One region of the Rhodopseudomonas telluris genome, then DNA from elsewhere that is predicted to be linked to it. Evidence: predicted binding sites of a transcription regulator. Region 1 holds the regulator's gene; the other holds the start of a gene.
What was found. Region 1 encodes PhoB, which activates phosphate uptake and scavenging genes when phosphate is short. Its sites were predicted from a motif close to TGTCATNNANCTGTCAT; they were not measured.
Positions count from the first base shown of each region.

Region 1 (7,624 bases):
CGCCGGACAGCGCCGGGTCGATCAGCTCGATGTCCTCCACGGTGCCGATCAGCGACTGGCCTTCGACCCACGCGTCGTCCTCCGGCACGGCATGGACCGCGGCGCCTTCGGGCGCATCGCCCGGATCGAGATCGGCCTGCCGGGCGCGCTCCGGCGCCTTGGGCAGAAACTGCAGCAGCATGCCGCCGGCGCGCCAGTGGTGCCGACCGCCCTCGCCGCCACGCCATTCCTCGCCGACCGCGAGCCGCACTCGGGTGGGGATCTGCTCGGAGCGCAGGAAGTATTCGTGCGCGGCTTCTTCCAGACCGCCGCCATCGAGCGCGACCAGGCCCTGGTAGCGGCTCATGTCGGGGCCTTGGTCGATGGTCATCGCCAGATGGCCCTTGCCGAGCAACGCACCGGAATCGAGCCCCGGCTCCAGCCGGCTCTCGTCGAACCGCGCATAGGCGCGCAGCCGGTCGGGCGCCTGGAAATCGACGATCAGCAGCGACACCGGCCCGTCGGTCTGGGTCTGCAGGATGAAGCGGCCGTCGAACTTCAGCGCCGAGCCGAGCAGCGTCGCCAGCACGATCGCCTCGCCGAGCAGCTTGGCCACCGGCGTCGGATAGGCGTGCTTTTCCAGCAGCTCGTCGAGCGCCGGGCCGAGCCGAGTCAGCCGGCCGCGCAGGTCGAGCGGGCCGACTTCGAACGGCAGCACGCTGTCGTCGATCGGAACGGCCGACGGCGCGCGGACGGGCGTTTCGGGGGTATTGGGATCAGGGGTCTGTGAGGTCATGGGCGCTTATCTGGGGGCGGGAGACGGGGATCGGAAGGGCTGAGCTGAAGGGTGAATGGCTGCGTTGCCGCGGAGCAGGCTAGTCCCCCCCCCCTGCGGGGAGGGTGGCCGGCCGTAAGGCCGGTCGAGTGGGGAGCCCCACACTCAGTGCTCGGGGTACCCCCACCCCGGCCTCCGCTTCGCTCGGCCGCCCCCCGCAAGGGGGGGCACCGTGGCCGCTTCGCTCACATGGGAAGAAAGTAACTACGCCACCGCGCCGAGGCACCAGGCCAGAATGCCCTTTTGCGCGTGCAGGCGGTTTTCGGCTTCGTCGAACACTACCGATTGCGGGCCGTCGATCACCTCGTCGGTGACCTCCTCGCCGCGATGCGCCGGCAGGCAGTGCATGAAGATCGCGTCCTTGTGGGCGAGCGACATCAGCTTGGCGTTGACCTGATAGGGCTTCAGCAGATTGTGGCGGTGCTCGCCGTCCTTGTCGCCCATCGACACCCAGGTGTCGGTGACGACGCAGTCGGCGCCGCGCACTGCCTCTTCCGGATCGGTCCCGATGGTGATCGCCGCGCCGCTGGACTTGATCCAATCGCGCAGCGCCTTGTTGGGCGCGAGCTGCGGCGGGGTGGCGACGTTGAGCTTGAAGTCGAAGCGCTGCGCGGCGTGCGCGAACGACGCCAGCACGTTGTTGTCGTCGCCGGTCCAGGCCACGGTCGCGCCCTTGATCGAGCCGCGGTGCTCCTCGAACGTCATCACGTCGGCCATCACCTGGCAGGGATGCGACTTGCGCGTCAGGCCGTTGATCACCGGCACGGTGGCGTTGGCGGCGAGCTCGAGCAGCGCGTCGTGATTGAGGATGCGGATCATGATGATGTCGACGAAGCGCGACAGCACCCGCGCGGTGTCGGCGATGGTCTCGCCGCGGCCGAGCTGCATCTCCTGCCCGGTCAGCATGATCGACTCGCCGCCGAGCTGGCGCATGCCGACGTCGAACGACACCCGCGTGCGGGTCGAGGGCTTGTCGAAGATCATCGCCAGCGTCTTGCCGGCGAGCGGCTTGTCGTCGAGGCTGCCAGCCTTGCGCTTGGCCTTCATCGACACCGATGCGGCCAGCATGTTGCGCAGTTCGGAGGTCGGCACCTCGGTGAGGTCGAGGAAATGCCGCGGAGTCGGGAGCTTGCTCATCACACCGCCTCCCGCTGCGCGGCCTGTCCGCTCAGCACCGTGCAGGCCCGCTCCAGCCGCGTCACCGCCTCTTCGATCTCGGCCTCGCTGACGATCAGCGGCGGCAGCAGGCGGACGACATTGTCGCCGGCGCCGACGGTGAGCAGCTTCTGATCGCGCAGCGCGGCGACCAGATCGGGCGACGGCACCACGGCCTTGAGGCCGATCAGCAGCCCCTCGCCGCGCACTTCGCTCAGCACCTGCGGAAAGCGATCGACCACGCCGGCGAGCTTCTGCTTCAGCAGCACCGAGATCTTCTTGACGTGGTCGAAGAAGCCGGGCTTCAGCATCACGTCGAGCACCGCATTGGCGGACGCCACCGCCAGCGGATTGCCGCCGAAGGTCGAGCCGTGCGAGCCCGGCGCCATGCCGGTTGCCGCCTCGGCGGTCGCCAGGCACGCGCCGATCGGGAAGCCGCCGCCGAGCGCCTTGGCGAGCGACATCAGGTCCGGCGTGACGCCGATCCGCTTGTAGGCGAACAGCTCGCCGGTGCGGCCCATGCCGGTCTGCACCTCGTCGAAAATCAGCAGCAGGCCGTGCTGATCGCACAGCTCGCGCAGCGCGCGGAAGAACGCGGTCTCGGGCGAGCGCACGCCGCCCTCGCCTTGCAGCGGCTCGATCAGGATGGCGGCGGTGTGCGGGCCGATCGCCTTCTTCACCGCTTCGATGTCGCCGAGCGGCACCTGGTCGAAGCCGCTCAGCGGCTCGCCATAGCCTTCGAGATACTTGGCCGAGCCGGTCGCCGCGAGCGTGCCGAGCGTGCGGCCATGGAACGCGCCCTCGAAGGTGATGATGCGGGTGCGCTCCGGCGCGCCTTTCGAGAAGTGATAGTGCCGCGCCATCTTCAGCGCGCATTCCATCGCCTCGGCGCCCGAATTGGCGAAGAACACCTTGTCGGCGAAGCTCTGTTCGCACAGCCGCGCCGCCAGCCGCTCGCCGTCCGGGCTCTTGAACAGGTTCGACATGTGCCACAGCTTCGTCGCCTGCTGCTGCAGCGCCTCGACCAGATGCGGGTGGCAATGGCCGAGCGAATTGACCGCGACACCGCTGGTGAAGTCGAGATAGCGCTCGCCGTCGGCGCCGTGCAGCCAGACGCCCTCGCCGCGCTCGAAGGCGACGTCCGCCCTGGCGAATACCGGCAAAAGATGGGACGTAGAAGCTGCGCTCGACATGGCCGATCCAATCGGAAAAGCGGGCCGCCGGCCGGCCGCTTGCGACGCGGTCACGGGCCAACGTACCCCGAAAACGAAACGTGCCGCCTTTCCAGGCGGCACGTAGGGACATTCTAGGTGCGCTGAAGTGCCTGTCAACCGGGGCTTTCAACGACCTGCGTCGGGGCTGCCGCAACATCGCCGCTGTGACGGTTATGACTCACTTGATGAGAAGGTGTGGACGCACCAGGTCTGACTCTTGCGCGTGAGTCACGGCATATTGTAGCGTTTTGGCTGTCGGGTACGACATCTCGTGCGCGGTTTGTAATCCTTATTGAGCTCTCGGTGGGTGCGTATCGCCCGGGCGGCAATGGTCGTCCGGCGAGGGCTAAGGGATTCTGCCGGCAAGACATTTGGACGACCTCACAGCTGCGGTTCCGCGCTGAACCAGCGCCGCGCGGCAGGAAGGGATAGAACGATGACGGCATTGACCTGGACGGACGAGCGCGTCGAGCAGTTGAAGAAATTATGGGAAGGCGGGCTGTCGGCGAGTCAAATTGCCGCGGAGCTCGGCAACGTGACGCGTAACGCCGTGATCGGCAAGGTGCACCGTCTCGGCCTGTCGGGCCGGGCCAAGAGCCCGACCTCAGCCGCGCCGCGCCCGCGCAAGGCGCGTCCGGCCCAGCATATGATGCGGGTCACACGTCCGGTGGCGCGCGGCAACACCGCGCTCGCGCATGTGTTCGAAGTCGAGGCCGAGCCGGAACCGGTCACCTACGACAACGTGGTGCCGATGAACCAGCGGCTGTCGCTGCTCGAGCTCAACGAAGCCACCTGCCACTGGCCGATCGGCGATCCGAGCAATCCGGAATTCTTCTTCTGCGGCGGCAAGTCGCTGCCCGGCCTGCCCTACTGCGCGCACCACTCGCGCATCGCCTACCAGCCCGTCGGCGACCGCCGCCGCGCTGCCCCGAAGACCACGCGGTAACACGCCCCCTCACCCGACCGCACGGGCGGCCGGCGCCGAGGCTGCCCTCTCCCGCGAGCGGAGAGGGCACTGATACCAGCGCCGCTTGGGCGCCATGTTAGTCGCCGCTCAAACGGCAGCGCCTGCGCAAGACGGGCGACCCAGCATTCCAGAGCGCCAGTTGCTCCACACGCCCCCGCTGCAATCCGAGATCCTCCGCTTTCGCGGAGGATCTCGGCTGTGATGGCGTCAAAATCATAGCCCGCATGAGCGGAAGTGATATGCGGGAAGCACCGGTCACCCCCGCATGTCGCTTCCGCTCATGCGGGCTACCGATGAGCTACCGTTCAGGCGCTGCGTCGCTCACGCCACCTTCGCGCTCGATCCCGATCGAACTAACAATCAGGACGGGCTGCTTTCCGCCTTGGCGAAGCGGTCGTCCAGCGCGTAACCCGCGCCGCGGACGGTGCGGATCGGGTCCTGTTCGCGGCCGGGGTTGAGCAGCTTGCGCAGCCGGCCGATGTGCACGTCGACGGTGCGTTCGTCGATATAGATGTCACGGCCCCAGACGCCGTCGAGCAGCTGCTCCCGACTGAACACCCGGCCGGGATGCTCCAGGAAGAACTCGAGCAGGCGATACTCCGTCGGACCGAGGTCGATCGGCCGGCCGGAGCGTGCGACGCGACGCTTGTCGCGGTCGAGTTCGAGATCGCCGTAGGACAGCACGGTGGCGAGCCGCTCCGGCGCCGCGCGCCGTAGCAGACCCTTCACCCGCGCCAGCAGTTCCGGCACCGAGAACGGCTTGACGATGTAGTCGTCGGCCCCGGTGGCGAGCCCGCGGACGCGCTCGCTTTCCTCGCCGCGCGCGGTCAGCATGATGATCGGTAGCTGCTTGGTCTCCGGCCGCGCCCGCAGGCGACGGCACAGTTCGATGCCGGACAGGCCCGGCAGCATCCAGTCCAGCACCACCAGATCCGGAATCCGCTCCTTCATCCTTGTATCGGCGTCGTCGCCGCGTGCGACGGTCTCGACGTCGTAGCCGTCGGATTCCAGATTGTAGCGCAGCAGCGTGGTCAGCGCTTCCTCGTCTTCAACTACCAGAATGCGCGCGCCCATATGTCGTCCTCGTCTTCATCGTTGGGCACCGTCCGCGGTTCGCGGACGATACGTTAGTTGCCCGGCGTGGCGTTGGCGAAGGTGGTCATGTCGCCCTTCGGGCGCTTGTCCAGAATCTGCTGGCCTTCGATCATGTAGAACACCGTCTCGGCGATGTTGGTGGCGTGGTCGCCGATCCGCTCGATATTCTTGGCGCAGAACATCAGGTGGATGCAGAACGAGATGTTGCGCGGATCTTCCATCATGTAGGTGAGCAGCTCGCGGAACAGCGAGGTGCAGATCGCGTCGACTTCCTCGTCGCCGTTCCACACCACCATCGCGGCGGGCAAATCGTGCGCCGTATAGGCGTCCAGCACCGCCTTGACCTGGGACTGCACCAGATCGGTCATGTGCTCGAGGCCGCGGATCAGCTTCAGCGGGTGGAAGTCGCTGTCGATGGCGTTGACGCGCTTGGCGATGTTCTTGGAGAGATCGCCGATCCGCTCCAGGTCGGTGGCGACCCGCATCGCGCCGACGATGTCGCGCAGGTCGACCGCCATCGGCTGCCGCCGCGCGATCGTCAGCACCGCGCGCTCTTCGATCGCGCGCTGCATCTGGTCGATTTCCTGATCGGCCGCCACGACGCGCGCGCCGAGCGCGACGTCGCGCCGGACCAGCGCGTCGACCGAGTCGACGATCTGGCGTTCGGCCAGACCGCCCATTTCGGCGACCATGCGGGTCAGTTCCTGAAGGTCGCCGTCGAACGCCTTGGTGGTGTGCTCGAAGCCCATGTCCGTTCTCCTCGCGCCTGGCGCGTCAGCCGAAGCGGCCGGTGATGTAATCCTGGGTCCGCCGATCGTTCGGCGACGTGAAGATCTTGTTGGTCGGGCCGAACTCGATCAGCTCACCGAGATACATGAACGCGGTCGACTCCGAGACGCGGGCCGCCTGCTGCATGTTATGGGTGACGATCGCGATCGTGTAGTCTTCCTTGAGTTCGTCGATCAGCTCTTCGATCTTGGCGGTCGAGATCGGATCGAGCGCCGAGCACGGCTCGTCGAACAGGATCACTTCGGGCCGCACCGCGATGGTGCGGGCGATGCACAGACGCTGCTGCTGGCCGCCCGACAGGCTGAGGCCGGAGGCCCCGAGCTTGTCCTTGACCTCGGTCCACAGCGCGGCGCCGCGCAGCGCCTTCTCGACGCGGCCGTCCATCTCCGACTTGGAGATCTTCTCGTACAGCCGGATGCCGAACGCGATGTTCTCATAGATCGTCATCGGGAACGGCGTCGGCTTCTGGAACACCATGCCGACGCGGGCGCGCAGCAGGTTGAGGTCGAGCTTCGGATCCAGCACGTTCTGACCGTCGAGCATCACCTGCCCCTCGGCGCGCTGCCCCGGATACAGATCGTACATCCGGTTGAAGATCCGCAGCAGGGTCGACTTGCCGCAGCCCGACGGGCCGATGAAGGCGGTAACCCGGTTGGTGGCGAGCGCGAGGTTGATGTGCTTCAGCGCGTGGTTCTGGCCGTAGTAGAAGTTCAGATCGCGCACCACCACCTTGGCCGGGCCGTCGGGCTGGCTGGCGATGGCGGGGCCAGGTCCGCTCGGCAGCGTGGTGGCAATCGAAATCTCGGTCATTTCGTGGTCCTCTCGGCGCCGATGATGCGCGCACCAATATTCAGGGCAAGCACGGTCAGGGTGATCAGCAGAGCGCCCGTCCAGGCGAGCTGCTTCCAGTAATCGTAGGGGCTCTGAACGAAGTTGTTGATGGTCACCGGCAGGTTGGCCATCGTCTTGGTCAGGTCGAAGCTGAAGAACTGATTGCTGAGCGCCGTGAACAGCAGCGGCGCGGTCTCGCCGGCGACGCGCGCCGTGGCCAGCAGGATGCCGGTGATGAGACCGGCCCGGGCGGCGCGGTAGGCGATCCGGCGGATCACCAGCGAGCGCGGCAGACCGAGCGCGGAAGCCGCTTCGCGCAGCGAGCTCGGGACCAGCAGCAGCATGTCCTCGGTGGTCCGCACCACCACCGGAATGACGATGACGGCCAGCGCCAGCGAACCCGCGAGCGCCGAGAACCGCCCCATCGTCACCACTACCGCGCCGTAGATGAACAGGCCGATGATGATCGACGGCGCGCTGAGCAGGATGTCGTTGATGAAGCGGATCACCGAGGTGAGCCGATCGTGCTTGCCGTATTCGGCGAGGTACGTGCCGGCGAACAGGCCAAGCGGCGCGCCGATGCCGACGCCCAGCACCGTCATGATGATCGAGCCGACGATGGCGTTGAGCAGGCCGCCTTCGTTCGAGCCCGGCGGCGGCGTGTTCTGGGTGAACACCTGCAGATGCAGGCCGGCGAGGCCGTTCCAGAACAGCGTGAACAGGATCAGCGCCAGCCAGGTGACGCCGAACAGCGCGGCG
Region 1 covers NZ_JBHLWM010000001.1:170,166-177,789, reverse strand. The annotation lists gene ACFFJ6_RS00820 (Hsp33 family molecular chaperone) at 1-775, opposite strand, end outside; gene argF (ornithine carbamoyltransferase) at 1,019-1,951, opposite strand; gene ACFFJ6_RS00810 (aspartate aminotransferase family protein) at 1,951-3,162, opposite strand; gene ACFFJ6_RS00805 (GcrA family cell cycle regulator) at 3,620-4,129, shown strand; gene phoB (phosphate regulon transcriptional regulator PhoB) at 4,511-5,224, opposite strand; gene phoU (phosphate signaling complex protein PhoU) at 5,278-5,994, opposite strand; gene pstB (phosphate ABC transporter ATP-binding protein PstB) at 6,020-6,844, opposite strand; gene pstA (phosphate ABC transporter permease PstA) at 6,841-7,624, opposite strand, start outside.

Region 2 (7,624 bases), on a different contig from region 1:
CGCCCGCGCAGCCTTCAGCGGCAAGGCTCCGGCGAGCGCCTCCCTGGCGATCTTCTCGGCCCGCTTCAGGGATTTCTGCGAAGCATCCTGCAACGCCAGGCTGCCGAGCGGCAACGTCACACCCTTGCGCACCTGGTTGCCGCGGACGTCGATCAGTTCGAGCGAACCACCGCCGAGATCACCAACGATGCCGTTGGGCTTGTGGACGCCGGAGATGACGCCGAGCGCCGACAGTTTGGCCTCCCGCGGCCCCGACAGGATCTCGATCGAGACGCCGCAGATCCGCTCCGCCGCAGCGATGAAATCAGGGCCGTTCCTGGCATCACGGCACGCGGCCGTGGCGATCGCATAGACGCGCCCGACCTTCATCACCCGGATCAGAGCGCGGAACCGCCGCAGCGCCGTCAGCGCCTTGTCGACGGCATCCGTCGCGAGCAGCCCGGTGCTTTGCACTTCACGGCCGAGGCCGCACAGCGCCTTCTCGTTGAAAACGGTGATCAGGCTGCGCGCCAGCGCCTCGTACACGACGAGGCGGACGGAATTCGAGCCGATGTCGATCACGGCGACGCTGGCTTCGCGCCTCGGCGTTGGCTTTCTCAACGTCGCCGATCCTCAGGAAGACGTATTACGCTCCGACCGGCGCGTGAGGCGCCGCGGCGAAGATTCCTTGAGCGACTTTCCACGGCCTGACAGACTCGGATTGGTCATGAAGTAGTTGTGCACGTTGAAGGGCTCCTCGCCCTTCCCCACCTTCATACGCGTCGATGATCCGTCGGGCAACAATTGCCAGCTCTGCTCGGTATCCTTCAGGTTCGCCACCATGATCTGCTCGAGAACCTGCTGATGCACGGTAGGGTTCTGCAACGGACACAGGATCTCGACCCGGCGATCGAGGTTACGCGGCATCATGTCGGCCGACGAGATGTAGACAGAAGCCTTGGAGCTCGGCAGGCCATGGCCGTTGCCGAAGCAGTAGACTCGTCCATGCTCCAGGAAGCGGCCGATGATCGATTTGACACGAATGTTTTCAGACAGCCCGGGCACGCCCGGACGCAGGCAACAGATGCCGCGCACAACCAGATCGACCGACACGCCGGCGCGCGACGCTTCGTAGAGCGCATCGATGATGTCCGGATCGACCAGGGCGTTCATTTTGAGCCAGATCGCCGCCGGCTTGCCGTGGCGCGCGAACGTCGTCTCGCCGTGGATATGTTCGAGCATCCGCTTGCGCAGCGTCAGAGGCGAAACGGCCATCTTCTCGATGTCGCTCGGCTCGGCATAGCCAGTAATGTAGTTGAACACCCGCGCCGCGTCGCGGCCGATGATAGGATCCGACGTGAAGTAAGACAGGTCGGTATAAATACGTGCGGTGACGGGGTGATAGTTACCCGTCCCGGTGTGGACATACGTGGTCAGGCTGCCGCCTTCGCGGCGCACGACGAGCGACAGCTTGGCGTGGGTCTTGAGCTGCAGGAAGCCGTACACCACCTGCACGCCAGCGCGTTCGAGATCGCGCGCCCAGCGGATATTTGCCTCTTCGTCGAAGCGCGCCTTCAGTTCGACCAGTGCGGTCACCGACTTGCCGGCCTCGGCGGCCTCGGCAAGCGCGCGCACGATCGGCGAGTTGTTCGAAGTTCGGTACAGCGTCTGCTTGATCGCCACCACATCCGGATCGCGCGTCGCCTGCTGCAGGAACTGCACCACCACGTCGAACGACTCGTACGGATGATGCACGATCAGGTCCTTCTGCCGGATCGCCGCGAAAATGTCGCCGCCATGCTCACGCACACGCTCCGGATGCCGCGGAACGTAAGGCGGGAATTCAAGATCCGGACGATCGACGCGCGTCAGCTGCGACAGCTCGTTCATCGCCAGCACGCCGTCGACGAGCAGTACCTCATCGTCCGAGGTTGTCAGTGCGCGTTGCACGAAGGCGCGCAGCTCCTCAGGCATGGTGGCGTCGACTTCAAGCCGGATCACCGAACCGCGGCGGCGGCGCTTCAGGGCGGTCTCGAACAGCCGGACGAGGTCCTCGGCCTCTTCCTCGATTTCGAGTTCGCTGTCGCGGATGACCCGGAAGGAGCCCTGCCCCTTGACCAGATAGCCAGGGAACAGCCGCCCGATGAACAGCGAAGTCGCCTGCTCCAGCGTGATCAGCCGGACCGACTGGTCCTTCCCGTTCGGCGGCAGCCGGATGAAACGGTCGATCTTGCCCGGCATGCGGATCAGCGCGTTCATCGCCTTGCCGTCCGTGACCCGCGCCAGCTGCAGCCCGATGGTGAAGCCAAGGCTGGGGATGAACGGGAACGGATGAGCCGGGTCGATCGCGAGCGGCGTCAGCAGCGGGAAGATGTTGTGGAGGAAATGATCCTCGATCCATGCCCGCTCCGACTTGCTGCAGTCGCGGCCGTCGAGCAGCACGATTCCATTCTCGGCCAGAACGCCACGCAGGTCACGCCAGATCGCCTGCTGATCGGCCGCGAGCCGCGAAACCGCGTCATTGATCAGGACGAGCTGCTCTGCCGGAGTCAGGCCGTCGGGACTACGCTCGGTTATACCTTCGCGGACCTGCGCCTTGATGCCGGCGACGCGGACCATGAAGAATTCATCAAGGTTGTTCGCAGAAATCGACAGAAAACGGACGCGTTCCAGCACGGGATGGTGCGGGTTGACCGACTCTTCCAGCACGCGGCGGTTGAAATGCAGCCACGACAATTCACGATTGATGAATCGCTCTGGCCCGGCCGCGACCACCGAAGCCGGCTCGGCTTCACCCTTTTTCTCTTCGATGACAATGACTTGATCGGTATCCATGAGAAATCGGTCCAGTGCCGTTGGGAGCAGACGTGCCGGTAGGCGGTGCGGCGAGACAATGCTGCATTCGCAAGACGTTTCCATGACAATGATGGACGAGGCCTGCGGCCCGTCAAGCCGCAGCGGCGGCCAGGTTGCCGCAGATACTCAGGTCTCGCGCAGCACTTCTGCGGCGAGCGCGCGCGTCACCGGACGGCCCAGACGCAGCGCCTCGGTGTCGAGCAGCTCCACCGTCCGCCGCGCGGCCGCGAAGGAGCGATCGATCCGCTTGGCCAGATAGCCGACCAGATTGGCATCGATGCTCATCTGCCGGTCGGCACAGAATTTGACGATCAGCGCCCGGAACAGCGCGTCGTCCGGCGCGAGCAGGTTCACGACCGGCACGGCCCGCAGCCGGGAGCGCAGGTCGCGGAGTTCCGGCGGGAACGCCGACGGCGCCAGCCGCGCGGTGATGAGGACGGAGGCTTCGTCCTCTCGCGCCAGGTTCATCAGATGAAATAGCGCTCGCTCGTCAAAGCTGCCCGGAATCAGGTCTTCGACCACCAACGCGCCGGTTGCGAGTTCTCCCGGCACGTTCGCGGGCGTCAGGGCCTGCGCCGAAGTCGACCGCGCACCGGCCAGTTCGGCCCAGATCGACGCCAGATGGCTTTTGCCACTGCCCTCGGGGCCGACCAGCAACATGATACGGTTCGGCCAGTCCGGCCAGCTTTCGATCAGCTTGAGCGCAGCGGTATTCGCCGTCCCCTCGAGGAAATCCTCGCGGGACAGGCTTTCGGCGTGCGGCAAGTCCAGAGCCAGTTGTCGAGGTTGTACGCGGACTGCCACGGGGTCGCTCCATGCCGGGCCGCTTCACGCGGCCGGCCGACGCGTGTCAGCGACCAGGCTCGATCGTGCTCATGTGCCGCGTCCACTCCACGAGATAGAAGGAGACCGAAAGCAAGGTCAAGACCGTGACCAGTCCCATGAGAATAACGTCGTAGGGCGCCGGCTCGAAACCGAAGCCGAGCGCGCCGAGCACCAGCGCCGCAAACCCGACCTGCGCCACCGTGTTCAGTTTCGAGACCATCAGCGGCTTCATCGGCACCGGCTTGCCGAACAGCCACGAGACGATCACGGCGCCGACGATCATGATGTCGCGCGACACCACCAGGATCACCAGCCAGCGCGGGATCGCCCCCCAAATTCCCAGCGAAACGTAAATCGAAACCAGCAGCGCCTTGTCCGCCAGCGGATCGAGCAGCGCGCCGAGTTCGCTCGCCATGTTGAAGCGCTTGGCGAGGAAGCCGTCGACCGCGTCGCTCACCCCGGCGATGATAAAGATCGCGAAGGCGATAGCCATTTGGTTCGACGCAATCGCCCAGACGATGACGGGCACCAGCAGAATACGAACAAGCGTAATGATGTTGGGTATACTCACGCGACGGTCCCGACTTCCACCCCAGGCCCGGCTAAATCTTTGCAATTTCGGCGATTGCCGGGGCCGGTTGTCTACATAGACCATGGGGGGGCACCTTGCGAGCCATTGCGCGCCGGCGAAATCCGACGTAACCACCCCAAAACCATCGCTCGGACGCGGACAAGCGGGACTTAGGTCTAGCGCGACCGGCGGGGACCATCGGCGGCGGCTTGATGCCGGGCGGCACCCGTGCCGCGCAGCGCCTTTTTCTGCAGGAGCCGGCCATGACCGAGCGCAAGCACGGCCTCACCTACGCCGATTCCGGCGTCGATATCGACGCGGGCAATCGGCTCGTCGATCTGATCAAGCCGATGGTGCGGGCGACCGCACGGGCCGGCGCCGATTCCGAAATCGGCGGCTTTGGCGGCTTGTTCGACCTGAAGGCGGCCGGGTTTAAAGACCCGGTGCTGGTGGCAGCCACGGATGGCGTCGGCACGAAGATCAAGGTGGCGATCGACGCCAAGCTGCACGCCGGCATTGGCATCGACCTCGTGGCGATGTCGGTCAATGACCTCGTCGTCCAGGGCGCCGAGCCCCTTTTCTTTCTAGATTACTTCGCCTGCGGCAAGCTCGACCCGGAAGCCACCGCGGAGATCGTTGCCGGCGTTGCCGAGGGCTGCCGCGAGTCCGGCTGCGCCTTGATCGGCGGCGAAACTGCCGAGATGCCCGGCCTCTATAAGGACGGCGACTACGATCTCGCCGGCTTCGCGGTCGGCGCAGCTGAGCGCGGCACCCTGCTGCCCTCGCCCGACATCGCCGAAGGCGACGCGGTGATCGGCCTCGCCTCCTCCGGCGTACATTCGAACGGCTTTTCGCTGGTGCGGAAGATCGTCGAGAAGTCCGGCCTGCCCTACGACGCGCAGGCGCCGTTCTCACCAGTGATGACGCTTGGCGGCGCGCTGCTGGCGCCGACCAGGCTGTATGTGAAATCCTGCCTGCACGCGATCCGCACCACCGGCGCGATCAAGGGACTGGCGCACATCACCGGCGGCGGCTTCACCGACAACATTCCGCGGGTGCTACCCAAGCATCTCGGCGTCGGCATCGACCTGCCGCGACTGCCGGTGCTCCCGGTCTTCAAATGGCTGGCTGAACAAGGCGGCATCGCCGAACTCGAACTCCTCCGCACCTTCAACTGCGGCATCGGCATGATCGCGATCGTCAAGGCGGATGCCGCCGACGCCGTCACCGAAGCGCTCACCAGCACCGGCGAGAGCGTGCATCTCCTCGGCCAAGTGATCGCCGCCAAGGGCGAGCATCGCGTCGTCTATGACGGCCACCTCGACCTCGCCTGGTGATGCCGTGAGCAAGCGTCGCGTCGCTATCCTGATTTCCGGGCGCGGGTCGAACATGGCCGCGCTGATCGAGGCCGCGGCCGAAGACGGCTTTCCGGCAGAGATCGCCGTGGTGATTTCGAACACTGCAAGCGCCGGCGGTCTTGCGATCGCGCAGCGGAGCGGCATCGAGACGCTGGTGATCGAGAGCAAACCTTTCGGCAAGGATCGCGCCGGCTTCGAGGCCGTGCTGCAGGCCGCGCTCGAACAGCGCAAGATCGAGCTGATCTGCCTCGGCGGGTTCATGCGGCTGTTCACTGCGGAGTTTGTCAACCGGTGGCACGGCCGGATGCTGAACATCCATCCGTCGCTGCTGCCGTCATTCCCGGGCCTCGATCCGCATGGTCAGGCGCTGCGCGCCGGCGTCAAAATCTCCGGTGCCACCGTGCACTTCGTGATCGCCGAGACCGATGCCGGTCCGATCGTGATGCAGGGAGCGGTGCCGGTGCACGATGACGACACCGCAGACGGATTGGCGGCGCGCGTGCTCGCGGTCGAGCATCGCATCTATCCGAAGGCGCTGGAACTCGTCGCGTCCGGCCGCACGCGTTTCGAGGGCGATCTCTGCAAATCGACCTCGAATGGCGTCGACGATCAGGTATTGATCGTTCCGGCGTAGTCTCGGCGTTGCTACGGACTACGGATCGCGCTGCGATTTGCGCAGCGGGAAAGCGACCTGTTAGGAGACCTTCAAATTCTCTGCCGAGGTCTTGCCGCGATTTTCGACGAGATCGTATTCGATCGTCTGGTTCTCATTGAGGGTGCTCAATCCGGCGCGCTCTACCGCCGAGATATGGACGAACACATCCTTGTCGCCCGTGGTCGGGCGGATGAAGCCGTAACCCTTGGTGGGGTTGAACCATTTGACGGTGCCCTTGTGCATCGCCTGTCTCCTGTCTGGACATAAAAAAGACGCGGCGCGCTAACTGCGTGCCACGCCACACACGGCGATCCCGAGGCCTGCTGAATTTCCAAGTCGCAAAACATCAAAGCCGAACGGCCCAACTCCGAATGCACCTCAATTGCAACACGATTTTCCCGCCTTAGCAAGTCTTGCGCGTGCTGCAGAAATAAGCGCCGGATAGTTGCGTTGGTTAGTTGAACTGATTACTTCGGCGGCGCTTCGGCCATGTTGCTCTGCGGCAATCGCGCACGAAGTCTGCTTCATCGGCAAATTTGCCACCGATTGATTGAAAAACGGGCGTCACGCTGCGCATGGTCAGCTCGCCGCGCGAACGCGACGGCCGGTCGCTCTTTCGGGTTCCATCACATGCGACAATTTTGAACACCTGCCGACGTGTTCATGCACCGTACAGTTGACTACTGTCCCGCCATGAATCGGCTGCGCCGGTTCCTTTCGCCCTCCACTCACCCCGCGCGCAAGGAGACCGTCCTGATCGTGTCCAGCGACATTCAAAGTTCCCCTATCCCGGTGAAGAACCGCATCCTGGCGCAGCTTCCGCCGGATGATCTGCTTGCCCTCCAGCCGATGCTCCGGCCGGTCGACTTCAGGGGACGCACCGTCCTGCAGGAAGCCAATCGGCGGGTGGACTACGTCCACTTCATCGAGGAAGGCCTCGTCTCGCAACTTGCCGGTAGCCGGACAGACTACGTCGAGACCGCGATGGTCGGCGTTTTCGGCTATGTCGGAGTTCCGGTGGTTCTCGGCAGTCCGATTGCATCGCAACGCTCGATCGCGTCGATGCCGGGGTCGGCGCTGCGCATCTCGGCGGACGACCTCACCGCAGTGCTGGCGAGCCGGCCACATATTCGCGAGCACCTGCTGCGCTACGTGCAAGCGCTGATCGCACAGAACACCCAGAGCGTGCTCTGTGCGGCACGGCATGAGATCAACCAACGCTTGGCGCGCTGGCTGCTTCTCGCCAACGACCGGATCCAGAGCGACGTCCTCTACATCACCCACGAGCTGCTGGCCGCCAGTCTCGGCGTCCGCCGAGCCAGCATCACCAACGCGCTCCTTCAGTTCGAAACGGAGGGCGTCGTTCAGAAGACCCGTGGC
Region 2 covers NZ_JBHLWM010000008.1:881,621-889,244, forward strand. The annotation lists gene ppx (exopolyphosphatase) at 1-600, opposite strand, end outside; gene ACFFJ6_RS21535 (RNA degradosome polyphosphate kinase) at 613-2,814, opposite strand; gene ACFFJ6_RS21540 (P-loop NTPase family protein) at 2,962-3,639, opposite strand; gene ACFFJ6_RS21545 (CDP-alcohol phosphatidyltransferase family protein) at 3,686-4,231, opposite strand; gene purM (phosphoribosylformylglycinamidine cyclo-ligase) at 4,495-5,568, shown strand; gene purN (phosphoribosylglycinamide formyltransferase) at 5,540-6,223, shown strand; gene ACFFJ6_RS21560 (cold-shock protein) at 6,284-6,487, opposite strand; gene ACFFJ6_RS21565 (Crp/Fnr family transcriptional regulator) at 6,908-7,624, shown strand, end outside.
Region 2: ACFFJ6_RS21535 (RNA degradosome polyphosphate kinase) is a predicted target of PhoB. The motif match lies at 2,886-2,902, and genes of this name have one in related genera.